4 regions of the Polaromonas sp. CG_9.5 genome follow, and region 2 is predicted to be linked to each of the others. Evidence: predicted binding sites of a transcription regulator. Region 2 holds the regulator's gene; each other region holds the start of a gene.

Region 1 (7,089 bases), on a different contig from region 2:
CGACATGGACGCGGCATCCGGCAAGGGCTTCAGGGTGATTGCCGACTACATTTTTGGCAACAACACTGTGACGGCCGCCGGGGCTGACAACGCCTCGGCAAAAATTGCCATGACTGCGCCCGTTACGCTGGAGCCGGTGGCCCGCTCCGCAAAAATCGCCATGACGGCCCCGGTCACGGCAGAGCCGGTGGCCGCTGACGCCTCAATGGCGACTGCCAGCCAGTGGCGAATTCAGTTCGTGATGCCTGGCGAGTATTCAATGCAGACCTTGCCCAAGCCGGTCAACCCGGCGGTCAGCCTGCGCGAGCTGCCCGCCCGGACGTTTGCCGTGCTAAGTTACTCGGGCTTGAACACGGACGCCAAGGTGCAGCAAAAAACCGATGAACTGACGGCCTGGATGCGGTCGCGCCAACTGCAGCCCGTCGGCGCGGCGCAGCTTGCACGCTATGACCCGCCGTGGACGCTGCCCATGTGGCGGCGAAACGAGATTCAGGTGGAAGTTAAAAACCCCTGAACTGCTGGCGTTCACAGGCCGTTTTTTACGGTGGCTTCAGTCTTGGGCGGTGACGCTGGCCGGTTCATCAGCTTCCTGCCAGCGTACTGCGCCCCGGTAGGCGTGCCAGGTGGCATGTCCGAGTAGCGGACCGATCACCACCAGGCCCAAACCCCACGGCAGCAGCGCCACGGTAATCAGCAGCGTGATTAATACGCCCCACAGCAGCATCACGCCGGGGTTGGAAAACACCACACGAATGCTGGTGATGGCGGCTGACACGGCATCGGTGTCGCGGTCCAGAATCATCGGGATCGACACCACGGCGGTAGAAAACACCAGCGCCGCAAACATGCCGCCCACGGTCAGGTAAACCCCGATGAACTCCAGGTTCTCAGCATTGAAGATGGCATTGATAACGCCCGTTGTGGACGGCATGCCGGTGTTGAAGAACACCGCAAACACCACCAGCGAAGCGCGGCCCCACAGCAATTCCAGCACGATCAGCACCAAAATCAGCATGCCCATGCTGCGGATATGGCTGTCCCAGCAGGTCAGCGACACGCTCAGTTCGGGCACCAGGCCGAGTTCGCGGCGGCGACTGACTTCATACAAACCCATCGCCAGAAAAGGCCCGACCAGCAGGCAGCCCGAGGCAATCGTCAGCGTGTATTCAGGCTTGGCGCGAAAAACCGCACCGAGTGTCAACGCCATGAGCCAGAAACATGCACCATAAAAAAGGCCAATGCCCGGATGCGCCCGCAGATCGCGGCCGCCAGCGGCTAGCCAGCGAAAAGGCGCGCCAAAACCGAGTTCTGTCATCAGCGCCTGCGGGCCGGTGGGGGGCGGCAGCACATACGGCTCGGCCATGACCGGGAGTTCGTCGGCAGGAGGCGCAGCCGCCAGCGGGCTGCCGTTTGCAGAGGGAGTGGGAGAGGTCATGACGCTTTGTGGAAGGAGGCTGATCTGAATCACCCCCAGACTAACCATTTAGACCTGGCTTGACCATTAGGGAATACCGGGCTGCACACGGTGCAGTCCCTTGCTGCTGACATCGTTGGGCCTGAGGGCAAGGGCGGTAGCCTGCCACAACCACTTTTTCAGGCGAGGGACGAGCAAAAATATATAAATCAGGCGGAGCCCAGATGCTCCACTTTTTCCTAGCACGGGATACAGCGTGTCACTTCGGGGCTGGCCTGCAGCCTGGGCGCAGGAATGCTGACGCCGCAATCCGTGCATTCACCATAAGTGCCTGCTTCAATGCGCGCCAGTGCGGCGTCGAGGGTGACAAGTTCATCGACTTCACGCTCGCCGATGGCGAACTCCAGCTCGCGCTCGGTGGCCACTTGCGCACTTGAATCCTCGCGGCGTTCAAAATGGTCGGCGGCGGCTTGCGCGCGGCTAACCACGCCGCCGCGTTGCACGTTTATTTGCTCAAGCAGGGTGGCGCGAAGGGCGAGTAATTGCTGGCGGTAAGGATTCGTTTGTTGCGGGGTCATTCAGTCGGCTCCTTGGTGGGTACGGGTTCATAATGCGCCCGGATCCCAAGCGCTGTCTTTGACGAGGGTCAACAGTTCTCACGACCTGCTGTGCTTGGGTTGTGGCCCGTGCGGCAGTTGAACAGTTGCCATAGATCAAGTATTGCCGTGAGGTTTGCAGGTAAGCTTCAAGCCCATCGTGTCCCATTCCAACGTTCCTCCTCCTTCACCCCTTCCGCCACCGGCAGCCCGTGGCGCGCTGACCTTGCCAGTCATTCGCAGCATTGGGCTGGCGCAGCCCTTGAGTTGGCTGGTGCGCGGTGCGCAGGACATGCAACGTGGTGGCTGGCTGAGCCTGGCGCATGGCGTGCTGCCGGCGGTCTTTGGCGGCTTGCTGGTGCTGCTGGCGGGCGATCATTTCTGGCTGCTGGCGGGTGCTTTCTCGGGTTTTCTGGTGATAGCGCCGGTGCTGGCTACCAGCCTGTATGCCATCAGCCGAGCCATTGAGCGGGGTGAAGCCGTCAATCTGCAGCTGATTGTCAAGACCTGGACGCGCTGGCAATACTCGCGCTATGCCGTCAGCGGCGGCTACTGGGGCATGGTGCGTTTTGGCCTGCTGCTGGCGCTGGCGGGCACCGGATGGGTGCTGACATCGGCGGCACTCATCACCTTGATGGCGGTCGAGCCTGTCAATACGCCACTGGATTTTTTGCGCCACGTCGTACTGGCTCCCGGCCACTATGTGTTTGAGCTGTGGCTCACCATGGGCGGGCTGCTGGCGGTGCCTATTTTTGCGTCCAGCGTAATTGCTATGCCGCTGCTGCTGGATCGCCGGGTCGATGTGCTGCAGGCGGTGCTGACGAGCTGGCAAGCGGTGCTGACCAATCCAGCTCCGCTGGCTTTCTGGGCCGCGCTGATCATGCTGCTGACGATTTTTGGCCTGGCTACGTTGCTGCTGGGGCTGGTGGTGGTGCTGCCCCTGCTGGGTCATGCCAGCTGGCATGCCTACCGCGATCTAGTAGATGCTAGCCTACTGCCCGAACGCCTACCGCCCGAGGGAGTCGCCTGATGTTCGGGTTTTCGGAAGAGCAGGTCGCAGCTTTCGGCCTGTCATTCGGTGTGGGCGCTTTCATGCTCTATATGCTGTTCATTATTGGCCAGCTGGCATGGTCGTCCAAGGCCGGAAAGTTTGGCACTTTCGTGATCTTTCTGGGGCTGGCTTTTGGTATGGTGGGCTTTGTCGCCAAGTACGTTATTCAGTGGATACTGGAAAAGTAGGGCGTCTGACCAGAGCTTTTGAGTTTTCGCCTTGCAGGGCTGAAGTGGCTATTGCGTAAGGCTTATCAATAATCAACTGTCGCTGTGTTTGCAATGTGGGCGTTGCAAGCTGCGGCTTGATGTAGCAATGAAGCCATTCCCTGAATGCTGGAGTTCAGGGAATAGAAAAGGACTGTAATCACCGGATACGGGAAACTCCCTCGCCCCATACCAGCACGCTAAAAAAGCGGCAGGTTTGAGGTGGAGTTTGCTGGATCAGGTCATTTACAGCGCTCGATTTTTAGTTGCGGTCTGGCTTGGTTGCACGTATAGGTGCCATATAAGGCGCTGGGGCAGGTTGCACAGGCATCGCAGCTGGTGCTGGCGTCACGGCGACAGGCTCAGGGGCAACATAAACAGGTGCCACATAAGCCGGTGCTACGTAAGGCGCTGGAGCTTGTGTTCTGCCGTCAAAATAGATGTTCAAGCCGGCCGAGACGACCCAGTCACCTACGTCGCTCGCACTTTTGTACCCAATCACACCAGTTTTGTTGTTATGCCACTGGTAGCGTACATCCGTGCGGAAGTCAATATTCTGGCTCAATTTCTTGGTAAAACCTAAACCCGCTTTGATGAGCAAGTTGTCGTTCCTCGCGTAAGGGCCATATGGGCGGGCTTCCAGGGCATAAGCGAGTCCAGCCACTGCGTAAGGAGCAAAGTCTGGATTGCGATTGAAAAAGTAGAGCGCATCAACGCCGATGCTGCCTTGGTCGTCGTCATTGCCAATATCACTACTGACGAACCTGAGACGTTGGACGCCAAATTCCACGTTCCACTTTTCATTCAATACCTTGCCAACTGCCAAACCCACACCTGCGCCTGTGTTTGCGCCGCGGACACTGTCGTTCAGAGTAACTCCCACCGTTGGCGCAATGTACCAGCCGGAATCGGTGGCCTGAGCAAAGGCGGCAGTTCCGGACAAGCCAAGAACAATGGCGGCGGCGAGGGACGAGATTTTCATAATCACTTTCAATCAGGTTAATGAACAACGGGTTACGACGTTTTCACGGGCGAACCAATGTTACATGCGCGGCGTCTTCAAGAGAAGGTTTATTTTTACCATATTTACTGAAAGATTCTTTCTGTTTTTATGCAGGGTTTTCCTGTTTACAAGTGATTTTCTTCAGGTAAACGGCGGTTGTGGGGGTATGCATGATTCACGCTACTGCTGGAAATGGTGTGAATCATGGCCTTTTCATGAATTCTGAAATACGCTGTGCAATGACGCGTTTCAAAAAGCTTGGGCTTGTTCCTGTAGGGCTGTACGGGCCGCTGCAAGATCCCACCCCGCCCAGCCACAGCTTTTGAACAGCACCGGCCCCTTGATTTCAAAAGCCGGACTGCGTACCACGTCTGCCAAGCTGGCAAATCGGGCGACTTCGAGCCCGGCCTGAAGCAGGTCACCGGCCTCATGTCCGGCATCGGTGGTGTCCACTACCACTGTGCCATGTTCGGCCATGTATTGGCACAGGCTGGCGCTCAACTCCACCATCTCTGGTGTAAACGCCCCCACGGCGGCTATAAAACCGTCTGGCCGTGGCAGTGCGCTCAACACTACCGCGCTGGCGGGTGTGCAGGTGACTGCCATTGGGCACTCTGCCAGCGCCGCATTGGCATCCGTCGCTACGCGCGCCTTCAGGCCCAGCGCCTGCGCGTGCGCCACCAGCCGTTCGGCGCTGGCTGCACTGCGTGACGCAATGAAAAATTCCGTGATGCCCATGCCTTCAGCAAATGCTTCCAGATGGGATTTTCCCTGCACGCCCGCACCGACGATGAGCACCGGCCCCTGTTTGCAAGGGGCCAGTCGTTGCGCCGCCAGCACCGAAACCGCCGCCGTACGCCGCGCCGTGATCGTCGGGCCGTCCAGCACCAGCCTGCGTTCCCCCGAGGGCACATCAAACACTACCACGTCGCCCTGAATCGTTGCTCGGCTGCTGCCTGTATTGGCGGGCGTGAAGGTGATCAGTTTGGTGATGGCCGTGCGCGCATCAAGCGCCGGCATCACAAACAGGCTGCCACCGCCCGCCAGCGGCAGCACCAGGCGCGGCGGAACCTGAACATCGCGGTCTTGCAGCAGGCTGACCAGTTCTTCCAGCAGCTTTGGATACGGCAAGCGCTCGGCAGTCTGCGCCGGGTTTAGAAGTTGCGAAGAGGGGGGGTTAGGGGGTGCAGAAGTCATGCCCTGATGCTAAACCGTTCCACTTGCAGGACGTTGCCCGGGAAGACGCTTTTATCCTACAAATTAACGCGCAAATTACCGAAACTCGCTTTCAGCTTCGACATTTAGCATCGACACAGCAAAAAATTCGGAGTGGAGCCATGTTTTCTGAGCGTGTGGAAAAAGTAGACACGATGCCTTCTAAGGTGCTGTTTGGAGTAGCTGCGGGCCTTGTATTTCTATGCCAGCTGGCGGCGCTGGCGTTGGTCGCCAACGGCCAGGTTGAAAAAGCCCATGTCCGCGATGCTTATTACAGTTATGCCCAAACAGAGATGGCAGACTGCTCAAAAACCTATTCGGGGCCAAAGCGCAACCAATGCATTGAGCGGATCAATGCCACTATCAATCCGTACTCGACCTACACCAGTTCGTTTGAGGCGCAAGCCCATTCTCCAGTCATTCAGATGGCAGACCAAAGCGCAAGCGTGATGCCGTCTGCAACACGCGCGGTGCAGGGCTTCATGTCGACTGCTTTTGCCAGCCGCTAATGCGGCGCATCTGGCGGCCTGAAAACCGGAATATGCATCGCACCGCATCAGCAGCGCCCCAATTGACTATTATTTGCTCATGAATGACTGCCATGCCTCGCTTGACCTGCTGACTGATCTGGCCGATGCACGCTTTAATTGCCGCCCGCTGAACTGGTCACCGACCGTTCCTGCCAGCTTGAGCCAGGCCTATGCGCTTGCGCTCGCAGTGCGCCAGGCCCGCACTGCCCAAGGCGATGTGCCGGTGGGCTACAAGGTGGGTTTCACCAACCGCAGCATCTGGCCGCGTTATGAGGTGTACGCGCCCATCTGGGGAACGGTCTGGCAAAGCACGATGACTCAGGTGGCACCCGACGCGCCGAATGCAGGCGTGCTGTCACTCGATGGCTTGTGCGAGCCGCGCATCGAACCCGAAATTGTTTTTTGCCTGCGCGCTGCGCCGCCGTCCGATTGCACCGCAGAGCAATTGGTAGCGTCGCTTGACTGGGTGGCGCATGGTTTTGAAATTGTCCACACCCATTTTGCCCACTGGAAATTCACGGCAGCGCAAGCCGTGGCCGACGCCGGTCTGCATGGCCTTTTGCTGGTCGGGCATCGCATTCAACTACCTGCCGAAACGCCTTCCCTGCAGGTGATTGAGCAACTCGCCAGCTTGAAGCTGCGTTTGTACGGCGACGGCGGGCTGAAAGATGAAGGCAAAGGCGCGAATGTGCTGGACGGTCCGGTGCAGGCGCTGCTGCATTTTGTCCGGGAATTGCGCGCGAACCCTGGCGCGCCCGCGCTGAAGGCGGGTGATGTGGTCACCACGGGCACGCTGACAGACGCCCATCCAGTGCAGTCAGGTCAAACATGGCACACTGAAATTGACGCACAGGGTGACATCGCCGGTGCGCTGGAAGGGCTGGCAGTTCGTTTCAAATAGCTTCCTGTTTACCGGCATGAGTGCGCATAAAACCATGCCATCGCCTGCTTTAATTTTATCTCGCGCTGACTTGGCGGTCGTCAAGACCACAGTCAGCGCACTAACACTGTATTTGGAGGCACCATGAAATGGGAAGGCAATCGTGAATCTGACAACGTCGAAGACCGGCGCAG
Region 2 (7,089 bases):
CACGGGCCGACTGGCGTCGCTGGACGTGATGGAGCTGAATCCAGCACTGGACGTGCGCAACGCCACAGCGGAAGTGGCGCTGGACCTGATTGAAAGCCTGTTTGGTAAAAGCACACTGATGCGGCGCGGATAGCGCGACATCACGGAGCACCAGGATTGCGGACTGCAGCTTTAGCAGAAGGCTATTTGCTACTGAATTAATAGCTGCTTGCGCATACCCAGCATGCGCAATCGGCTTATTTCATGCGAAAAATCCGTTTTTTGGTCAAATAAAAACGCGCTAAAGAGCCAAAAACCCCTGGACATCAGCGAGGACGGCAAAACCGGCTTGACCGGGCCGCTGGCAAAGCGGCTATCTGCAAGAAGCGTTGGGGTACAACTTCCCCACCAGCAGGGGCCGCAGAACCGGCTTTGCCGGGCTGCAGGCGCAGCAGCCCCTTCGGGGGGCAGCGACCCGCGCAGCGGCGGAGCGTGGGGGGCGACATTCTCGGCTTCGCCGGGCCGCAGGCGCAGCGCCCCCTCGGGGGGCAGCGACCCGCGCAGCGGCGGAGCGTGGGGGCCTACACACTGCACCAGGGTGCCGTGTCATGCACCAAGCCCATCCACAAAGCCCAGCCCGATGTCACCACCAGCGCCAGACCCGCCAGCCGGACGCCCCATTCGCCGCTGCCGTTGCCGCGCAGTCGCAGCAAGAGCCAAGGGCCGATCAAAAGTGAAACACTGCTGCCGAGCGCGAACAGCGCCATCGTCAGCGCACCGTCCAGCGGCCCGCCGCTGAGCGCCGCCACCAGCACCGCCGAATACAGCAAGCCGCAAGGCATGAAGGCCCAAAGCGCACCAATCGCCAGCGGTGCACCGCGCCCCCAAGCGGCATTGAAAGCCTGAACGCGGGCCCAGACGTTGCGGGCGGTGGTGTCGAGCCAGACCGGCTGGCGCGCCAGCAGCACCAGCATGAGGCCCATCATCATCACGGCGACATGAAACAGCGTCCAGACCGGTCGCAGGGCGGCGGTTTGTGTCGTCAGCCAGCCCAAGCCCTGCATGGAAGCTGCCGCCACTGCGCCCAGCGCCGAATAACTGAGCAGCCGGCCCGCCTGGAAAGTCCAGAGCGCCGATGTTTTGCGCGCGCCGGCCGCTTTGCCGATACCGGCGCAGGCGGCGCCGCACATGGCGATGCAGTGCGGCCCACCGGCCAGTCCCATGAGTAAGGCGGTCATCGCCAGCGATGTTTTCATGCAGGTGTTTTTAAATGATCCTGGAAAGTCTTGCCCGCGTACGGTCGGCCTGCAGATAGCGGTCAAACACCATCGCCACGCCACGCACGAAATACCCGCCGGTTGGCGTAATCCGCAGGCTGGTGTCGGTCACTTCCACCAGCCCCTGCGCCTGCATGTCATGCAGCAGCGTCAACTCGGCGGCAAAGTAGGTTTTGAAATCGATCAGATGGGCCAGCTCAATCGATTCAATCTCCAGATGCCCCTGGCACATCAGCGCCATGATGACGCTGCGCCGCACCATGTCATCGCGCGACAGCGCCAGCCCCCGCACCACAGGCAGGCGGCCCTGGTCGAGGTGATCGTAGTATTCGTCCAGCGTCGTGGCGTTCTGGCTGTAAGTGGCACCCACCCGCCCGATGGCCGACACGCCCAGACTGATCAGGTCGGAGTCAGGCTGGGTACTGTAGCCCTGAAAACTGCGGTACAGCCGGCCTTGCCGCTTGGCGATGGCCAGTGCATCGTCGGGCAGCGCAAAGTGCTCCATGCCCACATGCACATAGCCTGCGGCCTGAAACGCCGAAAGCGAGCGTGACAGCATCGTCAGCCTGGCTTCTACCGTGGGCAGCTCGGCCACAGAAATACGGCGTTGTGGCTTGAAGCGCTGCGGCCGATGGGCATAGGCGTACAGCGCAATGCGGTCTGGCCGCAATTGGCTCACCTGCGCCAGCGTGCGCTCGAACGACTCCGGGGTTTGCTGTGGCAGCCCGTACATCAAGTCCACATTGATCGACTTGAACCCCAGCAAACGCGCCGCCTCAATCAATGCGCGCACTTGCTCAAAGGGCTGGATACGATGCACGGCCTTCTGGACGGCAGCGTCAAAGTCCTGAACGCCAAAGCTCGGCCGGTTAAAACCCAGCTCGGCCAGTGTGGCCAATCGCGCGGCGTCAACGGTTCGCGGATCCACTTCAATCGAGTATTCACCGCTTGGCGAAAAGGCAAAACTGCGCCGCAGCATGGCCATTAATTCACGCAGTTCGTCGTCGCTGAGGAAGGTCGGGGTTCCGCCCCCCAGATGCAGCTGGGAGACGGATTGGCCAAGCCCGAGGTGCGCCGTGTGCAGGTCTACCTCGCGGCTGAGGTAGCGCAGGTAAGCTTCGGCGCGCTCATGCTGCCGGGTGATGCTTTTATTACAGGCGCAGTAGTAGCACAGCGATTCGCAAAAAGGAATGTGCACGTAAAGCGACAGCGGCAAAAACAGGGCAGCCGCCCCATGCCTGCGCTGCGCCAGTGCCTGCGACGCCTGGTCAGCCGTGAAGGCCTCTACGAATCGGTCTGTCGTCGGGTAGGAAGTGTAGGAAGGACCGGAGCCCTCAAAACGCACCATCATTTCAGGCGAGGGGATGGGCATACAATTAGCCGCGAGTGCGTTCATGACGGTTCCTTGAGACGCGCCCCCACAATCTTGGGGCAGACGCCTACCAATGTATCGCGACAAGTCAATAATTTATTTGACATAGATCAGCGGTCTACACCGTCGCAGACCAAACAACGAACCCCCCAATCAGGAGAATTTCATGTTTGACGCCACCTCAGAATCTGCGCATCCAGCCAAACGGGAAAATGCCGCCAGCGATACCAAAATCCATCCCGTAAATGCCTCCGCCATCAAGATCGCCTGTTCAAACTGCAATCTGCGTGAACTGTGCATGCCCATGGGGCTGAAGGCCGAAGAACTGGAAAAAATCGATGAAGTGGTGGCGATCCGCCGCAAGATCAAACGGGGCGCGCGGCTGTACAGCAACGGTGAAAAATTTACTTCGCTGTATGCCATCCGTACCGGTTTTTTCAAGACATGCATCAACACTGAAGATGGCCGCAACCAGGTCACCGGCTTTCAAATGGCCGGCGAAATCATCGGCCTCGACGGCATCGTCAAAGACCACCATACCTGTGATGCTGTGGCGCTGGAAGATGCGGAAGTTTGTGTCATGCCCTTTGACCGGATCGAAGAGTTGTCGCGGGAAGTGGTTTCGCTTCAGCGCCACGTCCACAATATCATGAGCCGTGAAATTGTGCGCGAGCACGGTGTGATGCTTTTGCTGGGCAGCATGCGCGCCGAGGAACGTCTGGCGGCCTTTTTGCTTAATCTCGTGCAACGGCTGCATGCAAGGGGTTTCTCGCAGTCGGAGCTGCTGCTGCGCATGACCCGGGAAGAAATCGGCAGTTATCTGGGCCTGAAACTTGAAACCGTCAGCCGGACCTTTTCAAAGTTCGTTGAAGACGGAATTGTTGAAGTCAAGCAGCGCCATGTGCGGATTATTGATACCGATGCGCTCAAGCTGATCGTCAACAACAATCAGCAACCCTGCTGATAAAAAACCCGGCGCAGCCGGCAGTCAAGGCCCATGACGCCAGAGCTGACGGGTGCGCTGCCAGCTGCCAAGGGCTTACCGTTGCACCGGTCTGTCCGCCGCCAAGGAACGGCGATTGACTTCAAAAGGTGACATGGAGAGCAGCGTTGTCAATGCGCTCGACGCCATGGTCAACAGCCAAAAAACAAAAAAAGCCAGTGTGTAGACAGCCTCTCGCGACAGGCCCAAGGGCTGGCCAAACCAATGCAGGCTTTGAGGATCGACCATGGCAAACACCAGCATTTCGATCACGCCAGCCAGCAAGAAAGCAGGCCATGCAATCCACATCAGTCGTTGGTTCAGCATCGTCTTGAAGTCTCTCTCGTGATGTCCTGCATGACGCCAGGTTCTTGGCGCTTCAGGGTTTTACCGGAGCGGGCGTGCCGGTTGCAGCATGATTTCGGGCCTGCATGGCAGGCGCCATATTGGTTGAAAATGGCGTTTCAGGCTTGGACTCCGCAGAATTTGCCGCTTGACCGTAGCTGTTCAACACGGGATCAGGAACCTTGATGGCAAGGTACAAGGTGATGAACGAGGCGACCACGACCACGGCAGGCAAGGCAAATACCATCCAGACATGGCCGAACTTCCACCAGGGTTGTCCATATTCGTTATTCATGACAGTTCCGTTCATTAACGAGGCACCAGAAAAACCGATTTTTCTGCCACGCGCCCCGGGGAGTTGATGGATTCGACTTCAAAATGTATTTCATGTGAGCCGGATTTTGCGCCTTCATAAGGCAGTTGCAGTGTGACCGTCACCCCGCGCGATTCGGTAGCATTCACCGAGACAGTGCTTTCAGAAGCCAAAGCCAGGCCCGGCAATCCGCTGGCCGTAATGCGGTAGTTCTGGGTGCTTTCAGTCGCGTTCATCACCTGCAGCCGGTACACATTTTCAATCTTGTCGCCGCTGACAATCCGCGCCAACGAAGCACGATCACGAATCACGTCCACCTTGAGGGGCGAACGCAATGCCAGGCTGACGAACAGGGAAACTGTGACGGCAATCAAGATGGCGCTGTAAACCAGCACCCGGGGACGAAAAACGCGACGCAAGAGCTGCGCTTTGCCCCAGCCCTGCGAAACAGCATTTTGGGTGGAATAGCGAATCAGGCCGCGCGGGTAATTCATCTTGTCCATGACGGTATCGCACACGTCGATACAGGCCGCGCAACTGATGCACTCGTACTGCAAGCCTTTGCGGATATCAATGCCTGTGGGGCAGACCTGCACGCAAAGCGTGCAATCAACGCAGGAGCCCAGATTGAGTTCTTTGGGGTCTGCTTTTTTGGAGCGTGAACCACGCGGCTCGCCACGCGCCTCGTCATAGGTCACGATCAAGGTGTCCTTGTCAAACATGGCGCTCTGAAAACGTGCATACGGGCACATGTATTTGCAGACCTGCTCGCGCATGAAGCCTGCATTGCCGTAGGTGGCAAATCCGTAAAAGAACACCCAGAAAGTTTCCCACGGCCCCATGCTGATGTTGATAAAGCTCAGGCCCAATTCCTTGATGGGCGTGAAGTAGCCGACAAAGGTAAACCCGGTCCAGAGCGAAAGGGCCAACCACAGAAACTGCTTGCTGGCCTTGCGCGTGAACTTGTTCACGGACATGGGACTGGCGTCAAGGCGCAAGCGCGCCGAGCGGTCACCCTCGGTGAGTTTTTCCAGCCAGAGAAAAATCTCGGTATAAACCGTCTGCGGGCAGGCGTAACCACACCACTGCCGCCCTGCCACCGCGGTGAACAGAAACAGCGACAAGGCTGATATGACCAGGATGCCCGACAGATAAATGAAGTCCTGCGGGTACAGCACCAAGCCCAGAATATAAAAGCGTCGCGCTTCCAGGTCGAAAAGAACCGCCTGCCGCTGGCCCCACTCCAGCCATGGCAGCCCGTAAAAGACAATCTGCGTAATGAACACCATGACCCAGCGCCATTTCGAAAACAATCCGCTGACGCTGCGCGGGTAAATTTTCTTTTGCGCCTGGTAGAGGCTGATCAACTCCCCGTCGATACCAGCGGCCTGAGTTTGCTGCGGCTCTCCGGCCATCACCGCGATGGGAATGACTTTTCGGGGAGCGGGCTTTGAATCGTTCACGGATACTGCTCCATGCCAAACCCCAGTAGGGTCGGGCTGGTATAAAAATCACTTGAGCGCTACTGCGCCAGGCTTGTTGGACAAGCTCCAGACATAAGATGCCAGCACATGAATCTGGGATTCGGTGAGCTTGCCTTCCTGGGCGGGCATCTGATTGACCTTGCCATTGTTGATCATGGCCACTATGGAATTTTCACCCCATCCATGCAGCCAGATATCGTCGGTCAGATTGGGCGCGCCCAGGGCCTGATTGCCTTTGCCATCGACACCGTGGCATGCGGCGCAGGCACCAAATTTACTTTTTCCGAGGGCCGCCTTCACTGAATCATGCGGGCTGCCGGAAAGGCTCAAAACATAGTTCGCCACGTTGCGAACATCATCGGACGTACCTACAGCCGCGGCCATGGGTGGCATGTTGCCCATACGGCCTTTGGCCAGGGTTTCAACAATCTTGTCAGGTGTACCGCCGTGCAGCCAGTCCTTGTCCGTGAGGTTTGGAAACCCCTTGCTGCCGCGGGCGTCTGATCCATGACACTGCGAGCAATTATTCATGAACAACCGTTCGCCAATCGCCATGGCCTGCGCATCACCGGCCATGTCTTCGGGCTTCATGCTGTTGAACTTGGCATACAAAGGCTCAACTTCCTTGTTGCCTTTGGCTATTTCAGCTTCATACTGGCCAACCTGGCTCCAGCCAAACTTGCCAGCGTAATTACCAAGGCCTGGGTACATGGCCAGGTAAGCCAGAGAAAAAACCACGGTAATGATGAATAGCCAGACCCACCAGCGCGGCAGGGGATTATTCATCTCGCGCAAGTCACCGTCCCAGACATGGCCAGTGGTATTGTCGTTGGCGGTCATGGCTTTGGCCTTGCCGCTGAACCATAGAAGCACGAGGCAGGCAAAGATGCCCACCAGCGAGATGCCAGCCACATAGACCGACCAGAAATTACTGGTGAAATCGCTCATTTTTTATTCCTTGTCCAGTTCTTTGGCGCTGTCTATTCTTCTTGCTTGAAGGGCAGCTGGGCCGCTTCATCAAAGCTTTTGGCATTGCGGCCCGACCAGGCCCATGCCACGATTCCAATAAAGACCAAAAAGGTAACCACCGTGACGATGGCCCTGAGTGTGTTGATTTCCATTGCCACCTGCCTCACGTCATCTTATTTACGGTGAATTCCGAGTACCTGCAGATAGGCAATCACGGCCTCAATCTCGGTTTTACCTTTGACATCGTCAGCAGCGCTGGCGATCTGTTCGTCGGTGTAAGGCGTTCCCACGGTACGAAGCCCTTCCATGTGCGCCTTGATTGAACCGGCATCGACAGGATTTTTTTCCAGCCATGCGTAAGCAGGCAT
Region 3 (7,089 bases), on a different contig from region 2:
GCCGACCATGCTGCAACGCTACGCCCTGAACCGCTGGCAGCGCAATGCCCGCGTGCAGGCCAGGTCTCAGCGCAACGGCCAGATTTTTCATGCGCAAGGGCCCCTGCGCTGGGCGCGCGATGCGTCGATGACGCTGCTGCGGGAAAAGGTGCTGGACTTGCCGTGGCTGTATGGGGCTGCTAATTCCGCACCCTAGCTTGCTATTAAATATAGATCAGCTTGCGCAGGCGGGTAGTGCGCTAGAGGCTTAAACGGCGTGATAAAACGAACTGCGCAGCATCAAAAACCTTGCGCGTGGGGTTTTGATGCTGCGTGATGCCTGTCGCGTGTGCGAAAGGCCAAGAAATGCTACTTATAAAACGCTTCGACCGTGCCTTTGAGCTTGATCATCAGCGGCTGGCCCTTGCGATCCAGCGCCTTGCCTGCGGGCACCTTGACCCAGCGCTCGCTGATGCAGTATTCCTCAACATTCATCAGCTCTTTTCCATTCAGGCGAATGCCCACGTCCTGCTCGAACGCCGCAGCGACGTGATGGGGGCTGCGCGGGTCGACGGACAGGCGGTCGGGCAAAGTGGGCAAGGGGGTGGTTTCGGTCATCTGGAGGGTTCTCGGTTAACGTGGATAACCCGCGATTTTCCCTGATTTGGCGCGTTCACCCTCGGACGCGCAGACATCCACCCGTCGCGGCGCGTTTTTGGTCAACGTGTGGGACTCAAACAGGTGTTCCAAACCTGAAGGCTGTTGGGCATTTCGCAGGGTTGCTGAGTCGACAATCGACCTCTCCGAAACACGCGATTTTGGTTTTGCCGTTGAAACGGCGACGGGTTCCCCGCAAAATCCAGCCCTGTGCAGCAACTCAAAATACGCCAGTCATTCACCTCAACCCCGCCCCCACCGCATCACGTGCAACACCGCTTGATTTCTTGTTTCCGGAGCGGCGACACCCTGCGCAGTCGAAGCGTCGGGGGTGTCGTGCTATGCGCCACGCTCGACGTGCCTGCGCTTTCTGCACGATTAGTTGCAGATTGCGAAAGGGAAGCATTGCGCCTCGAACTGGAAGCCGGAGATGTCGAGTCCCTGTCGTTGCCACGCGCCAGAACGCGCTGGCTTGACTACAGGCGCTGCGTGCAGGCGGTGGACGACTGGACGCGCGCACTCGGCCTGCCGGACGTGCTGGCCGAAAGCAGCATCGCCCTGATGGCCTGCCGTGGCGCAAAGTACCACCACGACGCGGCGCAATACAGCGCCGCCGCCTTTTGCAATCTCTTCCTGAGCGAAGACAAGGGGCTGGACTTGCATTTCCCCGCGACAGGCCAGCGCATCCCGCTGACGCGCGGCACCGCCGTGATCTTCGACACCGGCCAGCCGCACGCCGTTATTCAGCGCTGCAGCAGCAGTTTTGATGCCGCCGACTTCGCACCTGGTCAGGATTGCAGCCAATTCTTCCTGACTTGGGAGCTGCCCATTGAAGCGGCAGGGCACGCGCTGGGCGTCGCCTTTGACATCGCCCCCGCCAACTTGCTGCAGCCGAATGAAGAACAACTCTGGCTGAACGGCGTACCGGCCACGGTGTGCCCGGATTCTGGCCGGTGGCGCACGGCTGGCCCTTCTTGAAAACCTGAATTGCTATTGAAAAAATAGCTGCTTGCGCCCGCCAGTCATGCGCATCAGCCGTATTTTTCTTAAATTATCTATAAATCCGTGCGCAGTTTCCAGATTTCCGGAAACAGCACCACGTCCAGCATCTTGCGCAGGTAACTCACGCCGCCGGTGCCGCCGGTGCCGCGTTTGAAGCCAATCACGCGTTCCACTGTGGTGACGTGGCGAAAGCGCCAAAGCCGAAAGGCGTCTTCCAGGTCGGTCAGTTCTTCGCCCAACTGGTACAAGTCCCAGTACTGCTTCGGGTCGCGGTACACCGTCAGCCAGGCGGCTTGCACCGCATCGTTTTCCTGATAACCCTGCGTCCAGTCGCGCGCGGTGTGGCTGGTGGGTACATCCAGGCCGCGCCGGGCCAGCAAGCGCAGCGCTTCGTCGTACAGCGACGGCGCTTCGTAGGCGGCCTGCACCTGCGCCAGCAAGTCGGGCCGGTGCGCGTGGGGCTTGAGCATGGCGGCGTTCTTGTTGCCCAGCGCAAACTCGATGCAGCGGTATTGCGCGCTCTGGAATCCGCTGGACTGGGCCAGGTACGGCCGGATGGCGCTGTATTCGGGCGGCGTCATGGTGGCCAGCACGTCCCACGCGCTGACCAACTGCGCCATGATGCGGCTGACGCGCGCCAGCTTTTTGAAGGCACTGTCCAGCTCGTCCTGAGCCACATTGCCGATGGCAGCTTGCAGCTCGTGCAGCATCAGTTTCATCCACAGTTCGCTGGTCTGGTGCTGGATGATGAACAGCATTTCGTCGTGCGCGGGCGACAGCGGTTTTTGTGCGCCCAAAATGGCGTCAAGCTGCAAATAATCGCCATAGCTCATGGACTGGCTGAAGTCGAGCTGGGCTTTTTCATCGCGCACGATGTCGGCGGGTTGGCGGGTATCTTGCATGTCAGGTCACCGCGCCTTTCTGGCTGAACCGGGCTTGCGTCCATTCGCCGGTTTCCAGCACTTGCTTGAGGTGCTCCACCGCATTCCACGTGTCTTCAAAACCGATGTAAAGCGGCGTAAAACCAAAGCGCAAGATGTCCGGGTGCCCGCCCGCTGCGCCATCGCCGGCACGAAAATCGCCAATCACGCCGCGTGCAATCAGCGCCTGCACGATGGCATGCGCGCCTTTCGAACGGCTCAAGCACACCTGCGAGCCGCGCCGGGCATGCGTGCGCGGCGTGGCCAGCGCCAGGCCGTGGCCGGCGCAGCGTTCTTCGACCAGCGTGATGAACAGATCCGTCAGCGCCAGCGACTTGGTGCGCAGCGCCGCCATGCCGCCCAACGGCTCGGCAGCCAGCACGGTGTCGAGTCCGCAATCGAGCGCCGTCAGGCTCAAGATGGGTTGCGTGCCGCACAAAAAGCGCGCGATACCGGGGGCCGGTTGGTAGTCGGGCGTGAAGGCAAACGGCGCTGCATGGCCCCACCAGCCTGACAGCGGCTGCCAGAAGCGGTCGGCGTGTTGCGGGTGTGCCCAGACAAAGGCCGGCGCACCCGGCCCGCCGTTGAGGTATTTGTAGCCGCAACCCACAGAAAAATCAGCGCCCGCGCCGGTCAAGTCCACCGGCACCGCGCCCGCGCTGTGCGCCAAATCCCAGACCGTCAGGATGCCTGCGGCATGCGCGGCGGCGGTCACGGCTTTCATGTCGTGCATGGCACCGGTGCGGTAGTTGACATGCGTCAGCATCAACACCGCCACTTCGTGCGTCAAGGCGGCGGCAATGTCTTCGGGTTCGACCAGCAGCAGGCGCAGGCCGCGCGCTTGGCACAGCCCTTCGGCGATGTAGAGGTCGGTCGGAAAATTGCTGCGCTCGCTGACCAGCAGCTGGCGCTCGGGGCTGTCCACGGCGGCGATGTTGAGGGCGGCGCTCAGCACTTTATAGAGGTTGATCGACGTGCTGTCGGTGGCCACGACTTCGCCGGGCTGCGCACCAATCAGCGGCGCAATCTTGTTGCCCAGACGCTGCGGCAGGTCGAACCAGCCGGCGCTGTTCCAGGAACGGATCAGGCCCTGGCCCCATTCGCTCGTCACCGCTTGGGCGACCCGGGCGGCGGCGGTTTTGGGCAGCGCGCCGAGTGAGTTGCCGTCAAGGTAAATCACGCCTTCGGGCAGCGTGAACTGGTCGCGCAGGGCGTGCAGCGGGTCTTGCGCGTCAAGCGCGCGGCAGTCTTGCAGGGTCAGGGTCATATTTGAAGCCTCTTTTTTTCAGGGAAGTTCGCGCAGGATGGCGCGAACGGGGGATGCATCGGCGCAGGTCAGCTTGAGCGGCAGGGCGATCAGCTCGTAGTCGCCTTCGGGCACGTCGTCGAGTACCAGGTTTTCCAGCACGCGCAAATGGTGCTTGAGCAGCAACTGGTGGCTGGGCAAGTCCTGGCTGGTGGCCGGGTCGACGCTGGGCGTGTCGATGCCGACAAGCACTATGTTTTTGGTAGCTAGCAGCGCAAGCGTAGCGGGCGCAAAGGCCGTAAATGATGCCCAGGACTGGCTGGCGGTGCGCGCCGTGCGCACCAGCACGCGGGGCGGCAGGTTGTGCAGCGCGTGGGCGATGTGCGCAGGTTTGATCAGCGGGCCGCAGTCAAGGCAATGGATGACGCGGCAGGGGCCGAGATAAGGCTGCAAATCGACGGCCCCAATGGCAGCCGCGCCGTTGGCGTAGTGCATGGGCGCATCGGCATGCGCGCCGGTGTGCGGCGACAGCGTGATGCGGTTGACATTGACCGGGCAGCCGGGCGCGAGTGAAAAATGCAGCTGCTGTGAATAGGCGGTGTCGCCCGGAAAAACTGCGGCATCGGCGTCTACTGCGGGCGAGATGTCCCAGATTTTCAAGGGCGTGGGGCGGGCAGTTTGGGCGCTGAAAGGGGAGGCAGAATCGGTCATGGCCTGAAGGTAGCATTGCCAAAAAAGCCGTGGTGTCGGTTATTTCCAACAGCGTCTGAAATAGTTGAAGCTTCAAGCATGGGGCTGAAAACTGGGCTTGAAGCGCAGGCCGGATTGCCGCGCGCAGGCTCGGGCAAAATCGCCCTTCGGGGCTGACCCTCAGCCTTCGTCCTCTTCACAACCCACGATACAGACAAAGGCTTCCATGAATTCAAATGACAAAGTGGCACTCGTGACCGGTGCCGGCACCGGCATTGGCAAGGCCGTCGCGCTGGCGCTGCTGGCAGCGGGCTACCGTGTGGTGCTGGCCGGACGCCGCATTGAGCCGCTGGAAGAAGTCGCCAGCGCAGCAGGCCGCGACCGCATGCTGCCGGTGGCCACCGATGTGAGCCGGCCCGAGTCGGTCGATGCGCTGTTTGCCACGATCAAGGAAAAGTTTGGCCGCCTGGACGTGCTGGTCAACAACGCCGGCGTGAATTCGCCGCGCGCCGGCTTTGAAGACCTGACGTTCGACCAGTGGCAAAACGTCGTCAACATCAACCTGACTGGTTCCTTCTTGTGCGCGCAGGGCGCTTTCAGGCTGATGAAAGACCAGTTGCCGCAGGGCGGCCGCATCATCAACAACGGCTCCATATCTGCCCATGCGCCCCGGCCCAATTCAGCGCCTTACACATCCACCAAGCATGCCATCACCGGCCTGACCAAGGCCATTTCGCTCGATGGCCGCAAGTACAACATTGCTTGCGGACAAATTGACATTGGCAATGCGCTGACCGAGTTGTCGGCGCGCATGGCGACCGGCGTGCCGCAGGCCAACGGCGAAATCGCCATCGAGCCGATGATGGACGCCAGCGAAGTGGCCGACGCCGTGGTGCACATGGCCGCGCTGCCTTTGACCACCAACATCCAGTTCATGACCATCATGGCGACGAAGATGCCGTTTGTCGGTAGGGGCTGACACGGGCGCGCCAGGCATTTTCTGGAACGCCTTCGATAGCTTGAAGCGCCAGCCAGGCCGGGGCTTTGATGTGGCCAGATGACCTGGATCAAATAAATTCAGCACAACGGCGCACACGCTGGTATCCGCTACTTCTATAATGAGAATCATTTTCATTTAAAAGTGCGGCACACCATGACTTTGGCCCATTTCCCCTCGGGTACGGCAGACATCGGACTCGATGAATTGCCGCGTCGCATGACCGCGCAGGTGCTCAGGCTGATGCCGGCAGGCGATGACGAGGAGCGCGAAGTCTTGCTGCGCCTGCTGGAAATCGGTTTTTTGCCCGGCGAGCCGGTGCAGGTCATGGCGCGCGGTTTTCCCGGTAATGACCCGCTGGCGGTGCGCGTAGGGCACACGACGTTTGCTTTGCGCAGCCATGAGGCCGCCTTGATTCGTGTTGGTCCACTGACAGTCGCTGCATGACCGCCGCTGTCAATGCCGTCGGCGGGCCGCTGCGGGTGGCGCTGCTGGGCAACCCCAATTGTGGCAAGACCGCGCTGTTCAATTTGCTGACCGGCAGCCGCCAGAAGGTCGCCAACTATGCCGGCGTGACCGTCGAGCGCAAGGAAGGCCAAGTGCTGACGGCGTCCGGCCACCGCGTCATGGTGCTCGATTTGCCCGGTGCCTACAGCCTCAATGCCCTGAGCGCTGACGAAGCCGTGACGCGCGACATTGTCATTGGCCGGCGTCCCGGCGAGCCCTTGCCCGACCGGCTGGTGTGCGTGGCCGATGCGACCAATTTACAGCTCAATTTGCGGCTGGTGCTGGAAGCGCGGGCGTTGGGCTTGCCGATGGTGTTGGCGCTGAACATGAGCGACGCCGCGCGCCGCGCCGGCATCGTCATTGACAAGGCGGTGCTGTCGCGCGAACTCGGCATGCCGGTGGTTGAAACAGTCGGCGTGCGCCACGATGGCGCGCAGGAGTTGCTGCGCTTTTTGGACGACTGGCCTGCGCCCGGCACGAAGCCCGACGGCATTGCCGCCTGGCAAGCACCGAGCTTCGACCAAGTCATGGACACCCAACTCGAAGTTCGCCGCATCATGCGGCTGGCGGTGCAGTCGCCGCCGGACAGCCTGAACACCGACGATGCCATTGACCGCATCGTGCTGCATCCGCTGTGGGGCATGGCGCTGCTGTGCGTGATCTTGTTTTTGATGTTTCAGGCCGTGTTCAGCTGGGCCAACCTGCCGATGGACGCGATCAAGTCAAGCATGGAATGGCTCTCTGGCGAGCTGCGCACGTACATGCCCGACGGCGTGCTGCAAAGCCTGCTGATCGATGGCATTCTGGCCGGATCGGGGGGCGTGCTGGTATTTTTGCCGCAGATTCTCATCCTGTTCTTTTTCATTCTGGTGCTTGAAGATTCGGGCTATCTGCCGCGCGCTGCTTTTCTGCTCGACCGCGTGATGGGCAGCGTCGGCCTGTCGGGGCGCTCGTTCATTCCGCTGTTGTCGAGCTTTGCCTGCGCCATTCCGGGCGTGATGGCAACGCGCACGATTACGCACTGGCGCGACCGGCTGGTCACCATCATGATTGCGCCGCTCATGACCTGCTCGGCGCGCCTGCCGGTGTAT
Region 4 (7,089 bases), on a different contig from region 2:
CACGCTCAAACGCGGCGAACACATCCGCGTGACGCTGATTTTGGGGGCGCTCACCGGGCCCTGGAAAAAAGGGCTGGAACTGTGGGCACTGGGCTTTGCCAGCGCGCTGACCGCCATGTTTGCGTATTACTGCTGCCGCCTGGCCTGGCAGTCGCACAGCTTTCATGACATTTCCACGTCGAGCGACGCCACCGCGCTGTGGATTCCGCAACTCGGCATGGCGGTCGGCGCGGTGATCCTGGCGATTGCCTTTGTCGATGAGCTGGTGCTTGAAATCACCGGCAAGCGCGTGCCTTACAGCAGCGCTGAAGCGCTGCGCAATGAATAAACCAATCCACCCTTACGCCTCAAGCGCCCTCTTATGAACGACCTTGCCATCACCGCCGCCCTGCTGGCGGCCCTGCTCTTGATTCTGGGCAGCGGCGTCTGGGTCGGCCTGAGCCTGACCGGCGTGGCCTGGATGGCGGTGACGCTGTTTTCCTCGCGCCCGGCTGGCGACGCCATGGCGGTCACGGTCTGGGGCTCGTCCTCCAGCTGGACATTGACCGCCCTGCCCCTCTTTATCTGGATGGGCGAAATCCTGTTTCGCACCCGGCTGAGCCAGGACATGTTCAAGGGCCTGGCGCCCTGGGTGCAGGGCCTGCCGGGGCGGCTGCTGCACACCAACGTGATCGGCTGCACGATTTTTGCCGCCGTGTCGGGGTCAAGCGCTGCCACCTGCGCCACCATCGGCAAGATGACGCTGCCCGAACTGACGCGGCGCGGCTATCCCGAGCACATGGTCGTCGGCACGCTGGCCGGCGCCAGCACGCTGGGCCTGTTGATCCCGCCGTCGATCATCATGATCGTTTATGGCGTCGCCGCCGAGGTGTCGATCTCCAAGCTGTTCATCGCCGGCGTGTTTCCGGGGCTGCTGCTGGCCGCGCTGTTCTCGGGCTACATCATTTTCTGGGCACTGCGCCATCCCGAGCAGGTGCCGGCCGCCGACGGCAAGACCACCTTCATGGAAAAAATCGCCAGTTCGCGCAGCCTGATTCCGGTGGTGCTCCTGATTGCCGCCGTGCTGGGCTCAATCTATTCCGGCGTGGCCACCGCCACCGAGGCGGCCGCTGTCGGCGTGGTGGGCTCGCTGGTGCTGTCCACGCTGCAGGGTTCGATGAACTGGGCGACGTTTCGCGATGCGCTCATGGGCGCCACCCGGCTGTACTGCATGATCGCCCTGATCCTGGCCGGTGCGGCCTTCCTGACACTGGCGATGGGCTATGTCGGCCTGCCGCGCCACCTGGCCGAATGGATTGGCACGCTGGGCCTGAGCCGGGCGCAGCTGATCGTGGCTTTGGCGGTGTTCTTCATCATTCTGGGTTGCTTTCTCGACGGCATCTCGATGGTCGTGCTGACCATGGGCGTGCTCATGCCGACAGTGCAGGCGGCCGGCATCGACCCGATCTGGTTCGGCATTTTCGTGGTGCTGGTGGTCGAGATGGCGCAGATCACGCCGCCGGTCGGCTTCAACCTGTTCGTGCTGCAGGGCATGACCGGACGCCAGCTGACCTGGATTGCCAAGGTCACCATGCCGATGTTTTTCCTGATGTGCGCGGCGGTGGCGCTGATCTATGTCTTCCCGGGCATCGTCACCTGGCTGCCGCAAAAGATGGCCAACTGACGCCATGGCAGCGGTACTGGCGATTTGCATCGGCGCCTCGGTGGGCGCGCTGTCCCGCTGGGGCCTGGCGCTGTGGCTGTCGCCCGGCGGCGTGATTCCGTGGGGCACGCTGGCGGCCAACTTGCTGGGTGGCTACCTGATTGGCATCGCCATCGCTGTTTTTCAGGCTATGCCGCATCTGGACCCGGTTTGGCGCTTGTTGCTGATTACCGGCTTTCTGGGCGGGCTGACGACGTTTTCCACCTTTTCGGCAGAAGTCGTGATCTACCTGATGGAAGAGCGCTATGGTCTGGCGGCTTTTACCGCTTTGCTGCACGTGATGGGCACGCTGCTGGTGACGGTCGCTGGCATCAAAACGGTTACTTTTTTCATAGTAGCCCGCGCAGGCTAGGCTTGCGCCAGGGCTGCTTTTAACGCATTAATTGTCGCCCAGCCCGATGGGTGCAGGTGCCCGCATCACGATGCGCGTAAACAGGCGGTCATAGGCCGGGTCTGGCGAATATTTGCCGGTCAGCGGATCGCAGTTTTTTTCAAATGCCGCATCAAGCGCTTTCCATTGGGCATCGGTCAGCACCTTTTCAGCGACCGGCAAAATCGCGGTTTCTTCGAGCCGCATGTGCTCCAGGTAAAAAGTCACGTACTGCTTGCACGCGTCTACAAAAGCAGCCCGGCGCGACTCCCCCAGCAGTTCCCAGCCCAGCAGCTGATGCTGGAGTTCGCGAACGGTTTTTTCACCGTTCATGTGGTCACTTTCCAGTTTTTGAACCGCCGCCATCACCGAGGGCGCGGCCCGCACCACATGCGGAAACAGCAAGTCAGACTCTTTCGGGTGATGCAGGCGTTCGGGGAATTCATCGATATAAAACAGCATCGCGCGCAGCACGTCGAAAAACTTTTCCGGGTTGTCTCCGGGGCCACGCTCGACCATCATGCGCATGGAGCGGAGCATGGCGGCCAGTGACGAATGCTCGTCGCGGATGATTTGCAGGCTGGGGTGTTTCATGGCGGTCTCCTCAAGTTTTTATGACGAGCGCACAGCATGCCTTGCACCCGGCCTGCAGGCCATGACACAGGTCAAGTCTTCATCAGCTTGAAGGCCTGCGCCAACACGACGTTACAGGGGCACGGCCAGAGCGCAGGCTTTCCTGCGATAAATCCAGGCCTGCTGCGCTTACTTTCAAAGCTAGTGAGCGCCGTGATCTGGCGCTTTTCCCGCAGCCTTTGCGCCCGGGGCGGTCGTGCTGACAGGCACGCTGACTTCCATGCGGGTTTCCACGCCCTTCGCATCCTGAAAGCGCAGCGTCAGCGGCACGGTGGTGCCTTTGGGCAAGCCCTGCTTCAGCTCCATCATCATGACGTGGTAGCCGCCGCCCGGCTTGAGCTGCACCGTTTGCCCCAACGGCAGGTCCAGCACCGGCACGGCGCGCATTCGCATGATGTCGCCGTCCATCTTCATTTCATGCACTTCCGCCACGCCCGCCACCGGCGATGAAACGCCGACCAGTTTGGAGCCGTCTTTGGCGGTGATATTCATGAACGCACCCGTGCCTTTTTGGCCGGGTACGGTGGCGCGCACCCAGGCGTCTTTGACTTCGACAGTTTGGGCATACAGGGTGCTGCAGGCAAGCAGCAGCGAAGCGGTCAATACTTTAAGTTTCATGGCAATCTCCAGAAGCAAGTTTCAAAAAAAATTCAGACCGGAATGATTTCCGGCTGAACGGGAATCAGGGTTGGGCGAGTTTTGCGGATTGGGTGGTCAGCGTCCAGCCGGCTTTCGGGTAGGGCTTGACCCCCTGAAAACCGGCAGGAATCTGCACCGACACGCCCGTGGTGGCCGCGCCCTGGCAACCGTGGCCAACCTGAAAAACTACTTTGTACGTGCTGCCGGCCAGCGCCGTTTCGTCCGCCAGCGAAATATGAGAAAAAGCGGGCAAGGTCAGCATGCCAAGGGCACCAGCAGCTATTGTTTTTGCAGCAAATGAAAATTTCATGGTCAACTTTTATAAAGAGTGGGAATGTGGGATTCCGCGCTGGCTTGCACGCCGAACTTCAAGCGGGTATTTGCTCAATGTATCGCCGGGCGTGGCGACGCCATCGCTGCGTTCCTTGCTGCGCGAATCGGCACAGGTTGCGCTGCCGTTGAAGTCCATCACCCCGGCCTGCACATCGGGGTCATTGAGGGCCACTTCCCTGCCGTGAGCCTTGACTCGGCACCACGCGGGCAAACTAAAAAATGCAGGAAAAGGTCGGTTGGGCTGGATGAGTCTCATGAAATCCACGCTTTGAACGGAACGATAAAAGGCGTGCTGGCCGAAACACGGTCAACACGCAATGCGCCTCAGCAGAGGCTTATCGGTTCAAAGTGCGGGAGGCCCGCGACTGAAAGGCAGTCCGGGTATCGCGGCGGTCAGGTTCGCCGGAACATCCGCTTCGGCCACGTGCAGGCCCGGAAAGCTGGGAATCGCCAGCACCGCCAGCGGCGGCGACGCCCAGCCCAGTGAGGCGCACAAATTGCAATGCGCGCCCGCCGGCGGCGCATCATCCAGGCCCGCATCGGCAACGCTGGCCAGGTGGGTGTTCACGCTGCAAATGCCGCTCAACTGGCCGCTGCGCACATCCTGCGCCAGCGCCGACACCGGCGCCCACAACGCCGACAGCACGGCGAGAAAACTCAACCAGGCGGCCAGGCGTGCCCATACGGCAAGGGTCGGGCGGGAATGAGGTGGGTAAAGCACGGCGCGATTATAGGGACGGGCGTGATGGTCAATTCAGCGAAATCTGCCAGCGCTGAAACCGTGATATCGCTCGCTACGGCAGACGCATCAACGCAAGCTCAAGGAGTCGGCGCTGCTGGCGAGCATGACCGCACCAGACAGCGCAAACCCTCAAGGCTGGCCAAAGCCGTAACGCTGCAGCACGGCCTGCGCGGGCGGCGACACCATGTAGTGCAGCAGTTGCGCCGCTGCAGCATCACCCTGCCGGGCCGCCACACCGTAACGCGCGGCCACCTGCAAATCCGGCGGAACGTCGATGATTTTCAAGCGCGGCACTTCACGCTGGGCCGCCACGGCATTGGTGCAATAGGTCAGAAACATGTCGGCCTGGCCCTCGCCCATGATCCACGCATAGGTGCTGCGTCCGGGCGGCGGTCGGGGCGAGTCCGCGCCGCCGGTCAGCTTGAGCGCCTTGGCGTCCAGCAGCGCATACGCGCCGGGCTGCAGCACCTCGGCGCGGCGGAACAAAGCCCACGCATAGTCGCCCGACGGATCGGCTTTCGGCGTCGAGGTTCCGACCCGTATCTCGGGCCGCAGCATCGTTGCCAGCAGCGTTTGCGGACTGGTCGTCACGGAAGGTGCCGCCAGCACGCACATCTGGTTGAGCGCAAACACACTGGGCACCGTCCAGCCGCCAGCCTGCGCCAGCCGCTGCGGATGGTCCATATCCGCTGACGCGAACACCTGCGCTGGCTCCCCTTTTTCAATGCGCTCACGCAGCAGGCCCGAAGCGCCAAAAGTCAGCCCCACCTTCTGGCCGGTTTGCGCTTCAAACTGCCGCGCCACCTCGGTCAGCGCGTCGCGCAAGCTACCCGCTGCATAAAGCTGCAGTGGCGAAGTCTGGGCGTGTGCGGTGGACATGGCAAACGAGGCGGCGAAGGGCAACAACATGCTTAACCAGCGGCGCATCATTTGTCGGCGTTCGGAAAGAACAACTGCTCGCCGCCGATTTTGTAGCTGGCAATGACGTTCTGGCCAACCGGCGAAATCACCCAGTCCACAAACTTCTGCGCTTCTGCGGCCTTGACCTGCGGATGCTTGGCCGGGTTGACGACCATCACGCCGTATTGGTTGAACAAGCGCTTGTCGCCCTCAACCAGCACCGCCAAATCCGCGCGGTTTTTGAAGTTCAGCCACGTACCACGGTCGGCCAGCACATAAGCGCCCAGGCTGGAGGCCATATTCAGCGCCGGCCCCATGCCGCAACCGCAGGCTTTGTAGCCGGCAAAAGCGGTCGGCTCGACGCCCGCCGTTTTCCAGTAACGCAATTCAGCTGCATGGGTGCCGCTCTTGTCGCCGCGCGAAATAAAACCGGTATTGGCAGCGCTGATTTTTTTCATGGCTTCGGTGATGTCCTTGCCCTTGACTTTTGCCGGATCAGACGCCGGGCCGATCAGCACGAAGTCGTTGTACATGACCGGGTAGCGCTTGAGGGCATCCCCTTCGGCCACCACTTTTTCTTCGGCCACCTGGTCGTGAACGAACAGCACATCGGCGTCGCCCCGGCGGCCCATGTCGATGGCCTGGCCGGTGCCGACGGCCACCACTTTTACGTCGATGCCGGTGGCTTTCTTGAACTCCGGCAGCAAATACGGAAACAGCCCCGACTGCTCGGTCGAGGTCGTGGACGCCATCACGATGCTGGGCGTCTGCGCTATCGAAACAGTAGCTGCCAGCGCAATCGGGAGTAGCGCAAAGAGCCTGAAAGGCTTGAAAAACCTGTAAAAACCATTCATCCGAGTTCTCCTTTTAAAAAATTGGCAGCGGCTGGGGGCAAAGGCCCGTCAAAAAACCGGTTTTTCGGCAAATCGGCCACCAGCTGGCCCTGCTCCAGATACAGCACACGGCTGGCCAGGCGCTTGACCTGGCCCAGGTTGTGGCTGCTGAAAATCAGCGTCATGCCGTCGCCCGCAAATTCGGCGATCAGCCGTTCGACCTCACGCTTGGCGGCCGGGTCCAGGCTGGACGTGGGCTCATCGAGCAACAACACCTGCGGCTTGAACGCCCAGGCTCGCGCCAGCGCTACGCGCTGCTGCTGCCCGCCCGATAACGCCTTGGCATGGCGGCCAGCCAGATCGGCCAGCCCGACCCGTTCCAGCGCCTGCAGCGCCTGCGCCTTGGCCGGTTTCCAGGCCACGCCCCTGAGCCACAAGCTCAGGGCCACGTTTTGCAGCACGCTGGCGCGCAGCATGTAGGGACGCTGGAACAGCATCGCCTGGCGCAGCCGCGCATCGTGCTGCAAGCGGCCCTCCGTTGGCGTAATGAGTCCGTGCAGCGTTCGCAGCAACGTGCTTTTTCCGCTGCCATTGGCGCCCACCAGCGCCAGCCGTTCGCCGGCGCTGATGCGCAGCGTGCAGCGGCGCAAGGCCTGCACGTGGCCAAAATTCACGCTGACGCCTTCCAGGCTGAACATCGGCGTCATGACGCGGCGCTCCCGTTGGCAGTTTGGGCCAGCAGCACTTTTTCAGCGGCATGCAGCGGGTCATCACGCCGCTCGCTCCAGCGCCGCACGCCGGCCAGCAGCACATTGAGCAGCAGCACCACGCCCAGCAGCACCATGCCTAGCGCCAGCGCCAGCGGCAAGTCGCCCTTGCTGGTTTCCAGCGCAATCGACGTCGTCATCACCCGCGTGAAGCCTTCAATATTGCCGCC

What was found. Region 2 encodes FNR, which switches genes on or off when oxygen is low (the NO sensors DNR and NnrR bind a similar motif). Its sites were predicted from a motif close to TTGATNNNNATCAA; they were not measured.
Region 1: a site for FNR is predicted at 2,051-2,064, ahead of RCH06_RS00905 (TraR/DksA family transcriptional regulator). Genes of this name have one in related genera too.
Region 3: a site for FNR is predicted at 5,552-5,565, ahead of RCH06_RS00980 (FeoA family protein). Genes of this name have one in related genera too.
Region 4: a site for FNR is predicted at 2,728-2,741, ahead of RCH06_RS00780 (hemerythrin domain-containing protein). Genes of this name have one in related genera too.

Annotation. Positions count from the first base shown of each region.
Region 1 is NZ_JAXCHR010000001.1:190,021-197,109, reverse strand. Features, by position in the region: gene RCH06_RS00915 (SOUL family heme-binding protein) at 1-514, shown strand, start outside; gene RCH06_RS00910 (DUF2189 domain-containing protein) at 551-1,435, opposite strand; gene RCH06_RS00905 (TraR/DksA family transcriptional regulator) at 1,654-1,992, opposite strand; gene RCH06_RS00900 (DUF2189 domain-containing protein) at 2,171-3,040, shown strand; gene RCH06_RS00895 (DUF2788 domain-containing protein) at 3,040-3,249, shown strand; gene RCH06_RS00890 (outer membrane beta-barrel protein) at 3,530-4,249, opposite strand; gene RCH06_RS00885 (delta(1)-pyrroline-2-carboxylate reductase family protein) at 4,520-5,467, opposite strand; gene RCH06_RS00880 (hypothetical protein) at 5,608-5,994, shown strand; gene RCH06_RS00875 (2-keto-4-pentenoate hydratase) at 6,074-6,916, shown strand; gene ypfJ (KPN_02809 family neutral zinc metallopeptidase) at 7,040-7,089, shown strand, end outside.
Region 2 is NZ_JAXCHR010000007.1:120,397-127,485, forward strand. Features, by position in the region: gene rocF (arginase) at 1-133, shown strand, start outside; gene RCH06_RS07665 (sulfite exporter TauE/SafE family protein) at 561-1,235, opposite strand; gene hemN (oxygen-independent coproporphyrinogen III oxidase) at 1,246-2,652, opposite strand; gene fnr (fumarate/nitrate reduction transcriptional regulator Fnr) at 2,795-3,592, shown strand; gene RCH06_RS07680 (hypothetical protein) at 3,668-3,937, opposite strand; gene RCH06_RS07685 (nitrogen fixation protein FixH) at 3,990-4,250, opposite strand; gene ccoG (cytochrome c oxidase accessory protein CcoG) at 4,265-5,731, opposite strand; gene ccoP (cytochrome-c oxidase, cbb3-type subunit III) at 5,780-6,700, opposite strand; gene RCH06_RS07700 (cbb3-type cytochrome oxidase subunit 3) at 6,733-6,873, opposite strand; gene ccoO (cytochrome-c oxidase, cbb3-type subunit II) at 6,895-7,089, opposite strand, start outside.
Region 3 is NZ_JAXCHR010000001.1:207,835-214,923, reverse strand. Features, by position in the region: gene RCH06_RS01015 (FAD-dependent monooxygenase) at 1-196, shown strand, start outside; gene RCH06_RS01010 (DUF3297 family protein) at 349-597, opposite strand; gene RCH06_RS01005 (hypothetical protein) at 862-1,614, shown strand; gene kynA (tryptophan 2,3-dioxygenase) at 1,692-2,540, opposite strand; gene kynU (kynureninase) at 2,542-3,825, opposite strand; gene kynB (arylformamidase) at 3,844-4,515, opposite strand; gene RCH06_RS00985 (SDR family oxidoreductase) at 4,721-5,473, shown strand; gene RCH06_RS00980 (FeoA family protein) at 5,648-5,938, shown strand; gene feoB (ferrous iron transporter B) at 5,935-7,089, shown strand, end outside.
Region 4 is NZ_JAXCHR010000001.1:172,048-179,136, forward strand. Features, by position in the region: gene RCH06_RS00765 (TRAP transporter small permease) at 1-328, shown strand, start outside; gene RCH06_RS00770 (TRAP transporter large permease) at 362-1,663, shown strand; gene crcB (fluoride efflux transporter CrcB) at 1,668-2,054, shown strand; gene RCH06_RS00780 (hemerythrin domain-containing protein) at 2,082-2,666, opposite strand; gene RCH06_RS00785 (copper chaperone PCu(A)C) at 2,847-3,323, opposite strand; gene RCH06_RS00790 (DUF1775 domain-containing protein) at 3,388-3,654, opposite strand; gene RCH06_RS00795 (hypothetical protein) at 3,664-3,849, opposite strand; gene RCH06_RS00800 (DUF2946 family protein) at 4,021-4,398, opposite strand; gene RCH06_RS00805 (molybdate ABC transporter substrate-binding protein) at 4,549-5,298, opposite strand; gene RCH06_RS00810 (extracellular solute-binding protein) at 5,346-6,173, opposite strand; gene RCH06_RS00815 (ABC transporter ATP-binding protein) at 6,170-6,859, opposite strand; gene RCH06_RS00820 (ABC transporter permease) at 6,856-7,089, opposite strand, start outside.